4 regions of the Exiguobacterium sp. s78 genome follow, and region 3 is predicted to be linked to each of the others. Evidence: riboswitches for the same ligand, from Rfam matches in the RefSeq annotation. Region 3 holds a riboswitch; each other region holds the start of a gene.
What was found. Region 3 has a riboswitch for S-adenosylmethionine ahead of KNQ18_RS01275 (methionine ABC transporter ATP-binding protein). Riboswitches for the same ligand answer to the same signal wherever they lie in the genome.

Region 1 (3,386 bases), on a different contig from region 3:
CATAATTCCATTGGAGGAAACGTTGGAAATCTTATCTATCAATACAGTATCTTTCGGACGTTGATGACAGAAGGTACGACGATTACACCTGACTATTACTATTACGACGAAGAACGGGCAGACGAAATCAATGCCAACTTTGATCTTTATGTCATTCCGTTAGCGGATGCATTCCGAAAAGAATTCGTACCGACGTTACGGAAATATACACGTCTCATCAAAAAATTAAAAATTCCAGTCGTCGTCATCGGTGTAGGGTTACGTGCACCGTTTGAACCAGACTTAGATGGTGGATTCCCATTCGATGAAGATGTCAAAGCGTTCGTCAGTGCCGTTCTCGAGCGCTCGAGCATGCTAGGTCTTCGCGGGGAGATCACGTCGAAATACTTAACACGTCTTGGTTTCCGCGAAGGGATTGATCATCGCGTTATCGGATGTCCTTCGATGTACGCGTTCGGTCGTGATTTGCACATCCGTGAAACGAACATCACACCTGAGTCGATGATTACGGTCAACTCGTCACGTTTGGCACCACAAAACGTTCTTGATTTCATTACGCGCGGGATGGAAGAGTATCCGAATCACTACTTCATTCCACAGTGGATGAAGGAACTGAAGTTGACGTATACAGGGACGCACCCGATCGCAGATCTTTCAGTGACGAACTATCCGGTGAAGATGTCGGATCCTGCTTATATGAACGATCGGGTTCGTTTCTTCTTGAACGCACAGACATGGTTTGATTTTATCGGTCAAGCAGACCTCAGTTTTGGAGCTCGTTTACACGGAAACATCACAGCGACACTTGCGGGTACGCCGAGTATCCTCATTCCAAAAGATGCACGGATGCGCGAATTGACGGATTACCATCAGTTGACGCACATTTGGGCGAACGACATCAAAGCGGATACACAATTATCCGACGTCGTAGCAAATGCTGACTTCCAAAGTCCGGCACGTGTTCAAGCGCGTAACTTCGACAACTTCGTTGACTTCTTGAACGTGAACAATCTTGAGCATATTTATCAAGAGACGAACTATCCTGAGAATGTACCGTTTGACCGTCAAATGGCGCAAACCGAGTTGCTCCCACCAGTCCAGCCGATTTCTGGCGTAAGTCTTGAGGAAGCAGTCGCTCGTTTTGAACGGTTCTTCCCGGAACAAGAGAAGAAGATTGCGGATGCGCAAAAACAAACAAAAGCACAATTAGCTGAAAAAGATAAGAAAATCAAAGCATTGCAGAAACAAACAGGAACGGCTCAAAAGGATCAAGAGATTGCGGCACTCAAAGCGCAACTGGCTGCCCAAACGAAGAAAATGAAGCATCAGCAAGGAACATTGAACCGGAAAGCGGTTCGTGCAGCCTTGAAAACAGCGGATTTATTCGCTAAAAAGTAACCCTTTAAACATTCCGGATCGATACGATGCGGAATGTTTTTTTGATAGAAGTATTCTGAATTGTGTTGACAATTTGAAAAAGACTTGATAGGGTTATGAACAATTACATACTTATCCAGAGAGGTGGAGGGACTGGCCCTATGAAACCTCAGCAACAGGTCGAAAGATACTGTGCTAATTCCTGCGGGTGCTGCACCCGATCGATAAGATTTCCGAATTGTCGACCGACGCATCCGTGAGGATGCGTTTTTTGTTTGAAATAGGTGGAATGAGGAGGAAATGGATTCATGAAAACGAGCGGAGCATTTCGACGCAAGATGGAATCACGTCATTTGATCATGCTGTCGTTAGGTGGTGTCATTGGAACCGGATTATTTTTAAGTACAGGTTATACGTTGGAACAAGCAGGACGTGTCGGAACGATTTTATCGTATTTGATTGGGGCCGTCGTCGTTTACTTAGTCATGTTAAGTCTCGGTGAACTCGCCGTGCACATGCCGGAAACCGGATCATTCCATAAATACGCAACGAAGTACATCGGGCCCGGCACCGGTTATACAGTGGCCTGGCTCTACTGGCTGACGTGGACGGTCGCCCTTGGTTCAGAATTCACGGCAGCAGGCATTTTAATGCAACGTTGGTTCCCGTCGATTCCTGTATGGGTGTTCAGCGCATTGTTCGCTGCGATGATCCTTGGTATCAACGTCTTGAAGGTTCGTGTGTTTGCTGAAGTCGAGTTTTGGTTTTCCGCCATTAAGGTCGTGACGATCATTGCTTTCATTTTACTCGGTGCGGGAGCAATCGTCGGCTTCATTCCACTGCAAGATGGTAGCCCGGCTCCATTCTTTTCTTCGTTAACCGAAGGCGGGTTGTTCCCAAATGGCGCTTTCGTCATCTTCATGACGATGCTTGCCGTGAACTTTGCTTACTCGGGAACGGAACTAATCGGTGTCGCAGCGGGTGAAGCAGTCGATCCGAAACGGACGATTCCGCTTGCGATCCGGACGACAATTTTGCGACTCGTCCTCTTTTTCGTCGGTACGATCATCGTGTTAGCCGTCTTATTACCAACGGATGGGAAAGGTGTACTCGAAAGTCCGTTCGTCGCCGTGTTTGAACGGATCGGAATTCCGTATGCGGCAGACGTGATGAACTTCGTCATTTTGACAGCGATCTTGTCGGCAGCGAATTCTGGACTTTACGCCGCCTCTCGGATGCTCTGGTCGCTTGCGAACGAACGCATGATTCCACGCTTCTTCGCCCAGGTGACGCCAAGTGGGGTTCCACTTCGAGCCGTATTGTTCAGCATGCTTGGCGGAGGACTTGCCTTGCTGTCTAGCATCTATGCAGCAGGAAGTGTCTATATCGCGCTCGTCTCGATTTCCGGTCTCGCTGTCGTCGTCGTTTGGATGAGTATCAGCGTTGCCCAGTATCGTTTCCGGAAACAATTCCTCCGTGAAGGGCATACGGTCGACGAATTGGTCTATCGCACACCACTCTTTCCATTTGTACCGATCGCCGCTTTCGTCGTTTGTTTGATTTCTCTGATTGGTATCGGATTTGATCCGACACAACGAATTGCCTTGTATTGTGGTATTCCATTCATCGTGATCTGTTATATCGTTCATGCGTTCACGAATTCTTCTCAGAAACGGAGTGTTGAAGATGTCCCGAATCAAAAATCCAGTTGATCAACGATTACAGGAAGTTCCCTTTCTTATTTTAGATGGTGCCCTTGCAACCGAACTTGAACAGAAGGGATTCGACCTGAACGATCCGCTTTGGTCAGCACGTCTCTTAATCGAAGCACCAGAACAGATCGAACACGTCCATCGTGACTACTTTGAAGTAGGTGCCGATGTCGCGATCACTTCAAGCTATCAAGCAAGTATCGAAGGATTCAAGCAACGTCATATCACGACAGAGGAAGCAAAGGCGCTGATTCGACAAACGGTCACCTTGGCGCAAAACGCACGCACGCGTAGCGG
Region 2 (3,386 bases), on a different contig from region 3:
ATCATATAATGAAAAAAATCATTCCCGCTTTAACAGTCGCTTTCGCAAGTGCAAGTGTTCTCGCTGCTTGCGGTTCGAATACCGATTCATCGACTTCAGATAAAACCCAGACAGAAGTCTATGCATCAACGTTCGCGACGGCTGCTATTGCCCGCGAAATCGGAGGGGATCAAGTCAACGTCAAGATGATCGTCCCACCTGGAGCAGACCCCCACTCTTACGAGCCGACGTCAAAACAACTCACCGAGATTGCTAAGGGCGACTTGTTCCTCTTAACCGGTACGACGCTCGAGCCGTATTCGAAAAAAATCCAGGAGAGTCTAAAAGGCACGGATGTCCGCTTCGTCGAGACGAGTAAGGACGTCAACTTGCTAGAATCGGATGCTACACTTCATGCACATGAAGAAGAGGAGCATAGTGAAGACGAACATGCCCACGAAGAAGAAGGGCACGATGATCATGCAACGGATGAACATGCGCATGAAGAAGAGGGTCATGACCATGGAAAATACGATCCACACGTCTGGCTCGATCCTGTCAACGCAAAAGCAATGGCACGCTCGATTACAACTGCTTTATCAAAAGAAGTACCAAAAGACAAAGCAACATTCGAGAAAAACTTAAAAGCGTTCGATCAGCAAGCTGATGAATTGGACGAACAATTTAAACAAGCTGTCGCTGATGGATCGAAAAAAGAACTTCTCGTTACGCATGCCGCTTACGGTTACCTCGCAGAACGATATGGTTTCACACAACTGCCGATTGCGGGAATTTCTCCTTCCGATGAACCGTCACAAAAGCAACTGGCCGCTTTAGTGAAAGAAGCACGGATGCATGATTTGAAATACGTCGCGTTCGAAGAGACGGTCTCACCAAAGGTCGCACGTGTCATCCAAAAAGAAATCGGAGCTGAATCCGTGACGATTCATAATCTAGAGTCGGTCACGAAAGCGCAACAAAACAGCTCTTATTTCAAGTTGATGGAAGAAAACGTCCAAACATTGAAAAAGGCACTTCAGTAAAGTACAGTTGACACGCGTTACTCAATGCGGTACGGTAAGAAACGTGTTTTACAACAATTGAATGACTTCTTTTTATCGCGAGAAACGGAGGGACTGGCCCAATGATGTTTCGGCAGCGGACGATTTGATTCGTACTGTGCCAAATCCAGCAAGCGAAAGCTTGAGAGATAAGAAGAGCGTCTTTATTTCATAAAGACCTCCTTCTTTCTTGCGAAGGGGTCTTTTTTTGTATCTTTGAGAAACGAGGTGTCAACAATGAATGAAACGATCACGCCTAACAAATGGGCACTGCTTCCCCTCGTCGTATTCCTAGTTCTCTTCATCGGAGCCGGGATCTTCTATGACGACTTTTACAAATTTCCGATCCTTATCGCCGCACTGATCGCTTTGATTTTTGCTGCAATCACGACGAAAGGATCCATCAATCAAACGGTCGAACGAATCGCAACGGGTGCCGGAAATCCTGATATCATGATCATGGTCTTCATCTTCTTACTAGCCGGTACGTTTTCTGGAACAGCAGAAGCAATCGGCGCCATCGATGCGACCGTTAATGCTGCTTTGACGTTCCTACCTCCGTCGCTCCTCATGAGTGGTCTGTTCATCATCGCTGCCTTCATCTCAATGGCAATGGGGACATCGACTGGAACGATTGCTGCACTCGCGCCAATCGCCTTCGGTATTCATGAAGCGACAGGCATCAACGTTGCGATCGCAGCGGCTGCTGTCGTTGGTGGATCGATGTTCGGCGATAACTTGTCGTTCATCTCGGATACGACGATTGCCGCCGTCCGGACCCAAAAAACGAACATGCGCGATAAATTCCGGACGAACTTCATGATCGTCCTACCGGCTGCTATTTTGACGGTCATCCTACTCGCATTCGTTTCTGGTTCTGGTGACGTCGTCGAAGCAAAAGCATTTGAATTCTACAAGTTGATTCCATATCTCGCTGTCATCGTCCTTGCACTATTTGGCGTCAATGTCATTCTTGTCTTAATTGGTGGTACGTTACTCACCGGCATCATCGGTATGATTGATGGTAGTTTCGGCTTGAGTGGCTTCGTCCTCTCGATGTCTGAAGGAATGATGGGCATGGCGGAGATCTCCATTTTGACGCTCCTCATGGGTGGTCTCGTCAGCTTGATTACGTTCAACGGTGGAATCGCCTTCTTAAAAGAGACGCTGACACGCAAGATTTCACAGCGTCGTGGTGCCGAATTCAGTATGGCGGCACTCGTTAGTGCAACGAATCTCGCGACTGCAAACAATACGATCTCGATTCTCGTCGCTGGACCACTGGCAGCTGAAATCGCCGATACGTATGAAGTCGATCGAAAAAAATCGGCGAGTATCCTTGATATCTTCTCTTGTGGTATTCAAGGCATCATTCCGTATGGAGCACAACTATTGATCGCAGCAGAATTGACGAAAACGGCTTCACCGGAACTGATTCCGTATCTGTTCTATCCGTTCCTCCTCTTCGTCTGTGGATCAATTGCCATCTTCTTCGGCTTACCACGCATGAAGAAGACAGCGACGAAGCAAGAAAAAATTTCTTCGTAACCATAAAACAGGTCCAATCGCGTCGACGATTGGACCTGTTTTATTATTTATTCTGCTTCGCTTGTCGTTCTAAGATTAAGTAAGCGATTGCCGGAAGCGGGAACTGAACGAGTCCAGCGCCTCCCCACACCCATGGATTACGTCCTGACTTTCGCGCACTAAGAAACAGACCCACTGCCTGCGTTACTAACAAGGCGCCAATGCTAAGCCAAGTACATTTGGATAGCTTTTTATTCTTTTGAGCCATCTTTTCTCCCCCTCTTTTAACACACGATTAAATCTCACGATTCTTTTCTATTTTACCTTATTTCATTCCTCCATGAGCATGGAAACGGACGTCTTCGTTCGTTCATGCTAAACTAAACGAGCAAATCTAAACTACGTTTTATGAGGAGGAGTAACACATGCAATACGCAAAACTTTCAAACGGTATTACGATTCCCCAAATCGGATTCGGTGTCTGGCAAGTAGATGAAGAGACAGAAGCACCTGCTGCTGTCGCTGAAGCATTACGTGTCGGCTATCGTCATATCGATACGGCTGCTGTCTACAAAAACGAGCGCGGTGTCGCAAAAGGAATCAAGGAAAGCGGCGTGAAACGTGAGGATCTCTTCTTAACGTCAAAAGTCTGGAACGATGATATTCGTGCCGGTCGGACGAAGGAAGCATTCGCAGAATCGCTCGAACGTCTCGAAACAGATTATCTTGACCTCTATCTTATCCACTGGCCGGTCGAAGGCTATATCGAAGCGTGGAAAGCAATGGTTGAACTGTATGAAGCAGGCAAGATCAAAGCGA
Region 3 (3,386 bases):
TCACAATCGATCCGGCAACGGAAGTCGCAATTCTCCTCGGCAGTAAAGCCGGCATCGTCGCCTTACCGCAGACGATCGTCAACCCTGGAGAAGGTGTCATCGTTCCGGATCCAGGATACCCGGATTACCTGTCTGGCGCAGCACTTGCTGGCGCATTCCCGATCACGCTTCCGTTACTTGAGAAAAATAACTTCTTACCGGATTACGACTTACTTGATACGACGGACGTCGAGCGTGCCCGGATGTTGTTCCTCAACTACCCGAGTAATCCGACGGGTGCGACCGCGACGGCAGAAGCCTTCGAACAGACAGTCGCTTTCGCCGATGCCCATGATATCTGTGTCGTCCATGACTTAGCATACGGCGGCATCAGTTTCGATGGTCCGACGCGAAGCTTCCTGCAGACGGAAGGGGCAAAAGACGTCGGGATCGAGCTATTCTCACTCTCAAAACGCTTCAACATGTCCGGCTTCCGGATTGCCTTCGCGATCGGAAATCCGTCCGTCATCTCAAGCATCGAAACATACCAAGAACATCTCTACGTCAGTGCCTTCACACCGATTCAGCATGCGGCGACCGTTGCCCTCACGAGTGACCAAACGTGCGTCCGTGAGTTAAGTAGCTTGTATGAAACACGACGCGATGCGTTGTTCGCAAAACTCGATGCGATTGGTTGGAGTGGTCCACGCCCAGGCGGTTCCTTCTTCGTCTGGCTTCCTGTTCCAGAAGGTTACACGTCCCAAAGCTTCACCGATCATCTACTTGACGAAGCACACGTCGCCGTGACCCCGGGATCATTTTTCGGCGAATACGGTGAAGGCTACGTCCGGATTAGCTTGATTGCTGACGTCGAACGTCTAGAAGAAGCCGTCGATCGAATCGGAACGCTCAACCTGTTCCGGACACCTGTTGCGGAATAATTCTGAAAAAACATTTGACAGATGGGAATCATTTCCGTTAAAGTAAATCCCAACAGCATAACTACTTATCGAGAGCGACCGAGGGATTAGGCCCAACGACGTCCGGCAACCACCTGTAAGGAACGGTGCCACATCCTACAGAATGATTTTCATTCTGAGAGATAAGTTACGAAATCTTACACTTTCGTCGCTTTTTTCTGGTTGCTCTGCTACTAGGAAAAAGCGACTTTTTTTGTATGAGGAGATGAGCGGATGATTGAATTCAAACACATTACAAAACGGTTCGTTCGAGACCGGACCCCGATTTTTGCATTACGGGATGTCGATTTGACGATCCAAAAAGGAGAAATCTTCGGAATCATCGGTGAGTCTGGTGCCGGTAAAAGTACGTTGCTTCGCCTGATCAACGGGCTCGAGCATCCAACACAAGGAACCGTCAAGGTCGACGGTGTCTCGCTCGGCGGGATGTCAAAAGCAGATTTACGTCAACTTCGCTTGCGGACAGGAATGATCTTTCAGCATTTCCAATTGATCCAGTCACGCAACGTCGCGGATAACATCGCTTTTGCACTCAAGGCCGCTGGCGTCAAACGTGCAGATTTCCCGGAGCGAATTCGCGAACTCGTCTCGCTCGTCGGACTTGAAGGATTTGAGACGAACTTCCCGAGTCAATTAAGCGGTGGGCAGAAACAGCGCGTCGGGATTGCCCGGGCACTCGCAAACAATCCGACCGTCTTGTTATGTGATGAAGCGACATCCGCTCTTGATCCCGTTACGACACTACAGATTCTTGAACTGCTGAAGGATTTGAATGAACGACTCGGATTGACGATCGTCCTCATCACGCATGAGATTGATGTCGTCAAACAGATTTGCCATCGCGTCGCGGTCATGTCGCAAGGTGAAGTCGTCGAAGTCGCCTCAACCTATGACTTGTTCAGTCAAGCTAAGCATCCGGTGACGCAACATTATGTCGATACGGCATTACAAATCGAATTGCCGGAACGCATCTTACAGGCAACCCCAGGTAAGATCATCCGCTTGCAGTTCACAGGCGAGAAGACCGGTGAAAGTACGTTATCAGAAGCGATCCGCCGTTACGATATCTCAGTCAGCATCTTGCACGGCAAGGTCGACTACATTCAAGACGTCGCCTTCGGTGTCCTGATTGTCAGCTTGACGGGATCATCCGATCAAATCGCTCCTGCCCTTGACTGGCTCGCGACGGAACTTCACGCACTCGAGGTGATTCAGGATGTGGCTTGATCGTATTCAAACGATGTTACCGGAGCTCTTGAAGGCACTCGGCGAGACAGCATGGATGGTTGGTATTTCACTTGCTTTCGCATTGGTCGTCGGGATTCCGCTCGGAATTCTCTTGTTCGTCACCGACCGGGGATTATTTTTTCAAAACCTTGCCGTCCGCCGTGTTCTTGACTTCGTCGTCAACATCGTCCGGTCGCTACCGTTCATCATCTTGCTGGTTGCCCTCATTCCATTAACGAAGTTCTTACTCGACAATACGATCGGTCCGACGGCAGCGTCCGTCAGCCTTAGTGTCGCAGCGATTCCGTTTCTCGCGCGCCTTGTCGAAACATCACTCCGCGAGATTCCGCCTGGTTTGATTGAAGCAGCAGAAGCATGTGGGGCGAAACCCTTGCGGATCATCGTCAGTGTCCTCTTACCGGAAGCACTCCCTGGCATCATTCAGGGCATCACATTAACGACGATCAGCTTAATCGGCTTCTCAGCGATGGCTGGTATCGTCGGCGGCGGTGGTGTCGGTGACCTCGCGATCCGTTTCGGTTACTATCGCTACGATAATCTCATCATGATCGTGACGATCGTCGTGCTCATCGTCATCGTTCAAAGTATTCAAGCACTTGGCAATCAACTGGCGCGAAAAACAGATAAACGCTAATCATACATACAAAGGGAGAGTGGAATCATGAAAAAACGATATGCCTTTTTAGCAACAGCCTTACTTGGTGCAGGAGTCCTCGCGGGATGTGGAGACAGCAGTGCTGATGAAAAAGACAAGACGATCAAGATTGGTGCGACGAGTGGTCCGTATAGCGACATGGTCAAACAAGCGATCCAGCCACAACTCGAAAAGAAAGGCTATAAAGTCGAAATCGTCGAGTTCAGCGATTACATCCAACCGAATATCGTCCTCGGTAGCGGGAACATCGACGCCAACTTGTTCCAACACTCGATCTATCTCAAGACGTTTTCTAAAGAAAAGAACCTCGATTTAAAAGGACTCATCACGGTTCCAACAGCACCGATGGGACTATACAGCAAGACAGCGAAGACACTTGACGACGTCAAGACAGGTGCTGAAGTCGCGACGCCGAATGATCCGACGAACCAAGCACGAGCACTGAACTTACTTGCGGAACAAGGCTGGATTGAACTGAAGCCGGATGTCGATCCACTAACCGTTTCAGAGAAAGATATCGTCAA
Region 4 (3,386 bases), 190 kb from region 3:
GCATAACTCGCAAACACGCGAAACGGCATTTTCGAGACACCTGCAAAAAAGGCGGAGAGTTGGCGGAGACCAGGTATGTAGTAACCGATGATCAAGACCGATTTCCCGTAACGACGAAATCCGGCTTCAGCGGAAAGAATATGTTTTTCTGAGATACGCATTTTCGGTCCGACGCGGTGTAATAGTGGCATACCGAGTTTTAATCCGAGTAAATAGCTGATCGTCATCCCGATACAACTGCCGGCGTAAGCGGCGAGAATCGTACCGACGAGTGGTAGATTGCCTTGATGCATCCAAAAACCGGACAGGACGAGCAGGGTCTCATCAGGAACCGGCAATCCCACGATACCACCTGCGAGAAGGACGGAGAGACCAAGGGCACCATATTGGTGCAGGATGTCATGTAAGAGATGATGAATCGGGGACACCTTCTTTCGTGAGAGTCTTCTTCTTCAGTGTACAGGAAATAGGGGACGGTTGGAATGAAAGGACAAAAATTCTAGGTAAAGAAAAAATGAATTTTGATTTCCGGAAGTCAACCCTTTTTCTCGATACCGTTTCGGGCTATACTCGTTAAAGTGACTATTTTTAGAGGACGGTGTCGGACGATGATGCATGTAATAAATCAGTACGGCTGGATCGAAGTAATTTGTGGCAGTATGTTTTCCGGGAAATCGGAAGAGTTGATTCGTCGTGTCAGACGGGCGCAGTACGGCAAACTGCCCGTTCAAGTATTCAAGCCGGCAATCGACGACCGGTACCATGAAGAGCATGTCGTCTCTCATATCGGCAACTCCGTCGTGGCGATTCCGATGGCGACGAGTCGTGATCTCTACGCAGCAGTAGCGGAGGAAACACAAATCGTTGGAATCGATGAAGTTCAATTCTTTGATGATGAGATCGTACAAGTCATCGAAGCACTCGCACAAGACGGAAAACGTGTCATTTGTGCGGGTCTTGATCAAGATTTCCGGGCAGAGCCATTCGGCAAGATGCCGGAATTACTGGCGCGCGCAGAATTCGTGACGAAGCTGCAAGCCATCTGTCTTTCATGTGGTGATCCGGCTTCCCGAACACAACGGTTGATTGATGGAAAACCAGCGAACTACGATGATCCGATCATTCTAGTCGGCGCTTCAGAATCGTATGAGCCACGGTGCCGCCATTGCCATGAGGTGCCTGGAAAACCGAAGCCGCTCCAATCGGTGCAGCACCAAGAAAATTAAAAAAGACGAACCGGTCGCGGTCGTCCTTTGATGTAACAGCTATTCGCTTCTAAGTGAATAGCTGTTTTTTTATTATCCCGTTTCCTGTGAGAACCGGCTTGAGCGTTCGATAAAACGGATCGTCTCACGAACGATCAAATCCTGATCATGATCGAGGGTCGCGACGTGGTACGAGTTCAGTAAACAGTAGCTTCGTTTATCATTCGTTCCGATGTGCTGATGCAGATAATCCGAGCTCGACGGCGGAACGACGTGATCGGTCGCCGAGTAGAGAATTAATGTCGGCAGAAGGATCGATCCGAGGCGTCCTTTCGTCTCATCCATCAGACGGACGAGTTCGAACGCACAACGACTTGGAACGAGGTCATAGATGATTTCGAAAGCAGACCGTTTGATGTCCGGTGCGCCTTCTGGTAAATACTCTGGACCGTCCTCGAACGAAAGTGCTTCATAGGATGGAACGGAGAGTGCGGCATTGATCGTAATGATGCCGGCGAACGGAATGCCGTCAGCGGCGAGTGACAGTGCAAGCGTCGCACCCATCGATTGACCGATGACGAAGACTTGATCGCATGTTTCTTGTAAACGTTCATAGCCGTCTTTCAGGCTTTGCTTCCAACATCGAGCAGTCGATTGTTCAAACTCGCGGACGTTCGTTCCATGTCCACGTAAGCGCGGGGCATAGACGGTAAAACCTTCAGCAGCGAATGCTTCACCGACGTCGCGGACACTTTGCGGAGTGGCATTAAAACCATGACAGATTAGAATGCCGATCGATCCCCCTTGAAAATAAAACGCTTCAGCACCAGTCAATACAGGATAGTTCATCATTACTATTTTTCCTCCATTCATGAAAAAAACTCGTCGACGTCACTGCTTGGACGCCCACGAGTTTTTCACCGTATCATCCAAAGCCGCGCTTTGCTGGTCGGAGCACCTTACAGATTGCAGGTTGCCGTGAAGTCATAGAGCCAGGTCTCTCGTTCACTCTTGATAAATATCATATTGGAATTGTCGGAATAATCATTGAAACGATGGTAGCACGACCAAAAATGACTTGTCAAATCTTTCTTGACGAATCATGATCCGTTGAGTAAGCTAACTCATAACTTGTTCATCCATCGATATGCGACAAATGGATTATTTTTGCAAAGTTGGTTGACTTTTAAAGTTTCGACCCGTAATGTAAAAATTAGTTTTACGACATAAGCAACAACGCAACAACACACATACGAATTTCATACCGCAATACTTATCCAGAGAGGTGGAGGGACTGGCCCTACGAAACCTCGGCAACAGACTCATTATGAGCACTGTGCCAATTCCATCAGACAGATGTCTGAGAGATGAGTGGAGTGGATTCTGCCACTGTGCGGATCCAGGTCTCTTCTTGTTTCTCAAGAAGGGACCTTTTTTGTTGAATGAAGGGGGAAAACGGAATGATCGCATTTCATCAAGTCAAAAAAACGTACGTCACGAAAGATCAGACGATCGCAGCGCTCGACGGTGTCGACCTGACGATCGAAAAAGGCGAAATCTTTGGTGTCATCGGCTTTAGCGGTGCCGGAAAAAGTTCACTGCTCCGCTGTGTCAATCTATTAGAACGACCGACGTCAGGAACGGTGACGGTCGATGGAGAAGATTTAACGCAACTGTCTCCAAAAAAATTGCGCCATGCAAAACAACGGATCGGGATGATTTTTCAGCACTTCAATCTATTGAATGCGAACACGGTCTTTACGAATGTCGCGAAACCACTCGTTCTCGCAGGCGTCAAGAAAGACGAAATTCGCCGCCGGGTGACGGAGTTACTCGAATTCGTCGATCTCGCTGACAAGGCGGATCATTATCCGGATCAATTGTCGGGTGGGCAGAAACAGCGCGTTGGTATCGCCCGGGCACTCGCGACGCAACCTTCCGTCCTCTTATGTGACGAAGCGACGTCAGCACTCGATCCCCAAACGACCCATCATATTCTCCAGTTATTAAAACGTATCAATGCGGAGTACGGGATCACGATTCTCTTGATCACCCACGAGATGGGCGTCATTCGTGAAATTTGTGACCGGGTCGCCGTCATCGAAGCTGGAAAGTTGATCGAGTCAGGAACGGTCTTCGACGTCTTTTCGAATCCAAAGACCGAGACAGCGAAAAACTTCG

Region 1: linked by a shared signal. The riboswitch ahead of KNQ18_RS13450 (amino acid permease) and the one ahead of KNQ18_RS01275 (methionine ABC transporter ATP-binding protein) in region 3 are both predicted to bind S-adenosylmethionine.
Region 2: linked by a shared signal. The riboswitch ahead of KNQ18_RS14310 (Na+/H+ antiporter NhaC family protein) and the one ahead of KNQ18_RS01275 (methionine ABC transporter ATP-binding protein) in region 3 are both predicted to bind S-adenosylmethionine.
Region 4: linked by a shared signal. The riboswitch ahead of KNQ18_RS00405 (alpha/beta hydrolase) and the one ahead of KNQ18_RS01275 (methionine ABC transporter ATP-binding protein) in region 3 are both predicted to bind S-adenosylmethionine.

The regions. Positions count from the first base shown of each region.
Region 1 covers NZ_JACSNB010000003.1:70,852-74,237, forward strand. Annotated here, with positions in the region: gene KNQ18_RS13445 (polysaccharide pyruvyl transferase family protein) at 1-1,398, shown strand, start outside; SAM riboswitch class I at 1,507-1,608, shown strand; gene KNQ18_RS13450 (amino acid permease) at 1,686-3,089, shown strand; gene mmuM (homocysteine S-methyltransferase) at 3,064-3,386, shown strand, end outside.
Region 2 covers NZ_JACSNB010000003.1:246,109-249,494, reverse strand. Annotated here, with positions in the region: gene KNQ18_RS14315 (metal ABC transporter solute-binding protein, Zn/Mn family) at 9-1,022, shown strand; SAM riboswitch class I at 1,092-1,196, shown strand; gene KNQ18_RS14310 (Na+/H+ antiporter NhaC family protein) at 1,278-2,588, shown strand; gene KNQ18_RS14305 (hypothetical protein) at 2,632-2,835, opposite strand; gene KNQ18_RS14300 (aldo/keto reductase) at 2,993-3,386, shown strand, end outside.
Region 3 covers NZ_JACSNB010000001.1:260,080-263,465, reverse strand. Annotated here, with positions in the region: gene KNQ18_RS01280 (aminotransferase class I/II-fold pyridoxal phosphate-dependent enzyme) at 1-920, shown strand, start outside; SAM riboswitch class I at 983-1,088, shown strand; gene KNQ18_RS01275 (methionine ABC transporter ATP-binding protein) at 1,173-2,186, shown strand; gene KNQ18_RS01270 (methionine ABC transporter permease) at 2,176-2,841, shown strand; gene KNQ18_RS01265 (MetQ/NlpA family ABC transporter substrate-binding protein) at 2,869-3,386, shown strand, end outside.
Region 4 covers NZ_JACSNB010000001.1:68,569-71,954, forward strand. Annotated here, with positions in the region: gene KNQ18_RS00395 (DedA family protein) at 1-428, opposite strand, end outside; gene KNQ18_RS00400 (thymidine kinase) at 612-1,226, shown strand; gene KNQ18_RS00405 (alpha/beta hydrolase) at 1,299-2,057, opposite strand; SAM riboswitch class I at 2,125-2,226, opposite strand; SAM riboswitch class I at 2,476-2,579, shown strand; gene KNQ18_RS00410 (methionine ABC transporter ATP-binding protein) at 2,666-3,386, shown strand, end outside.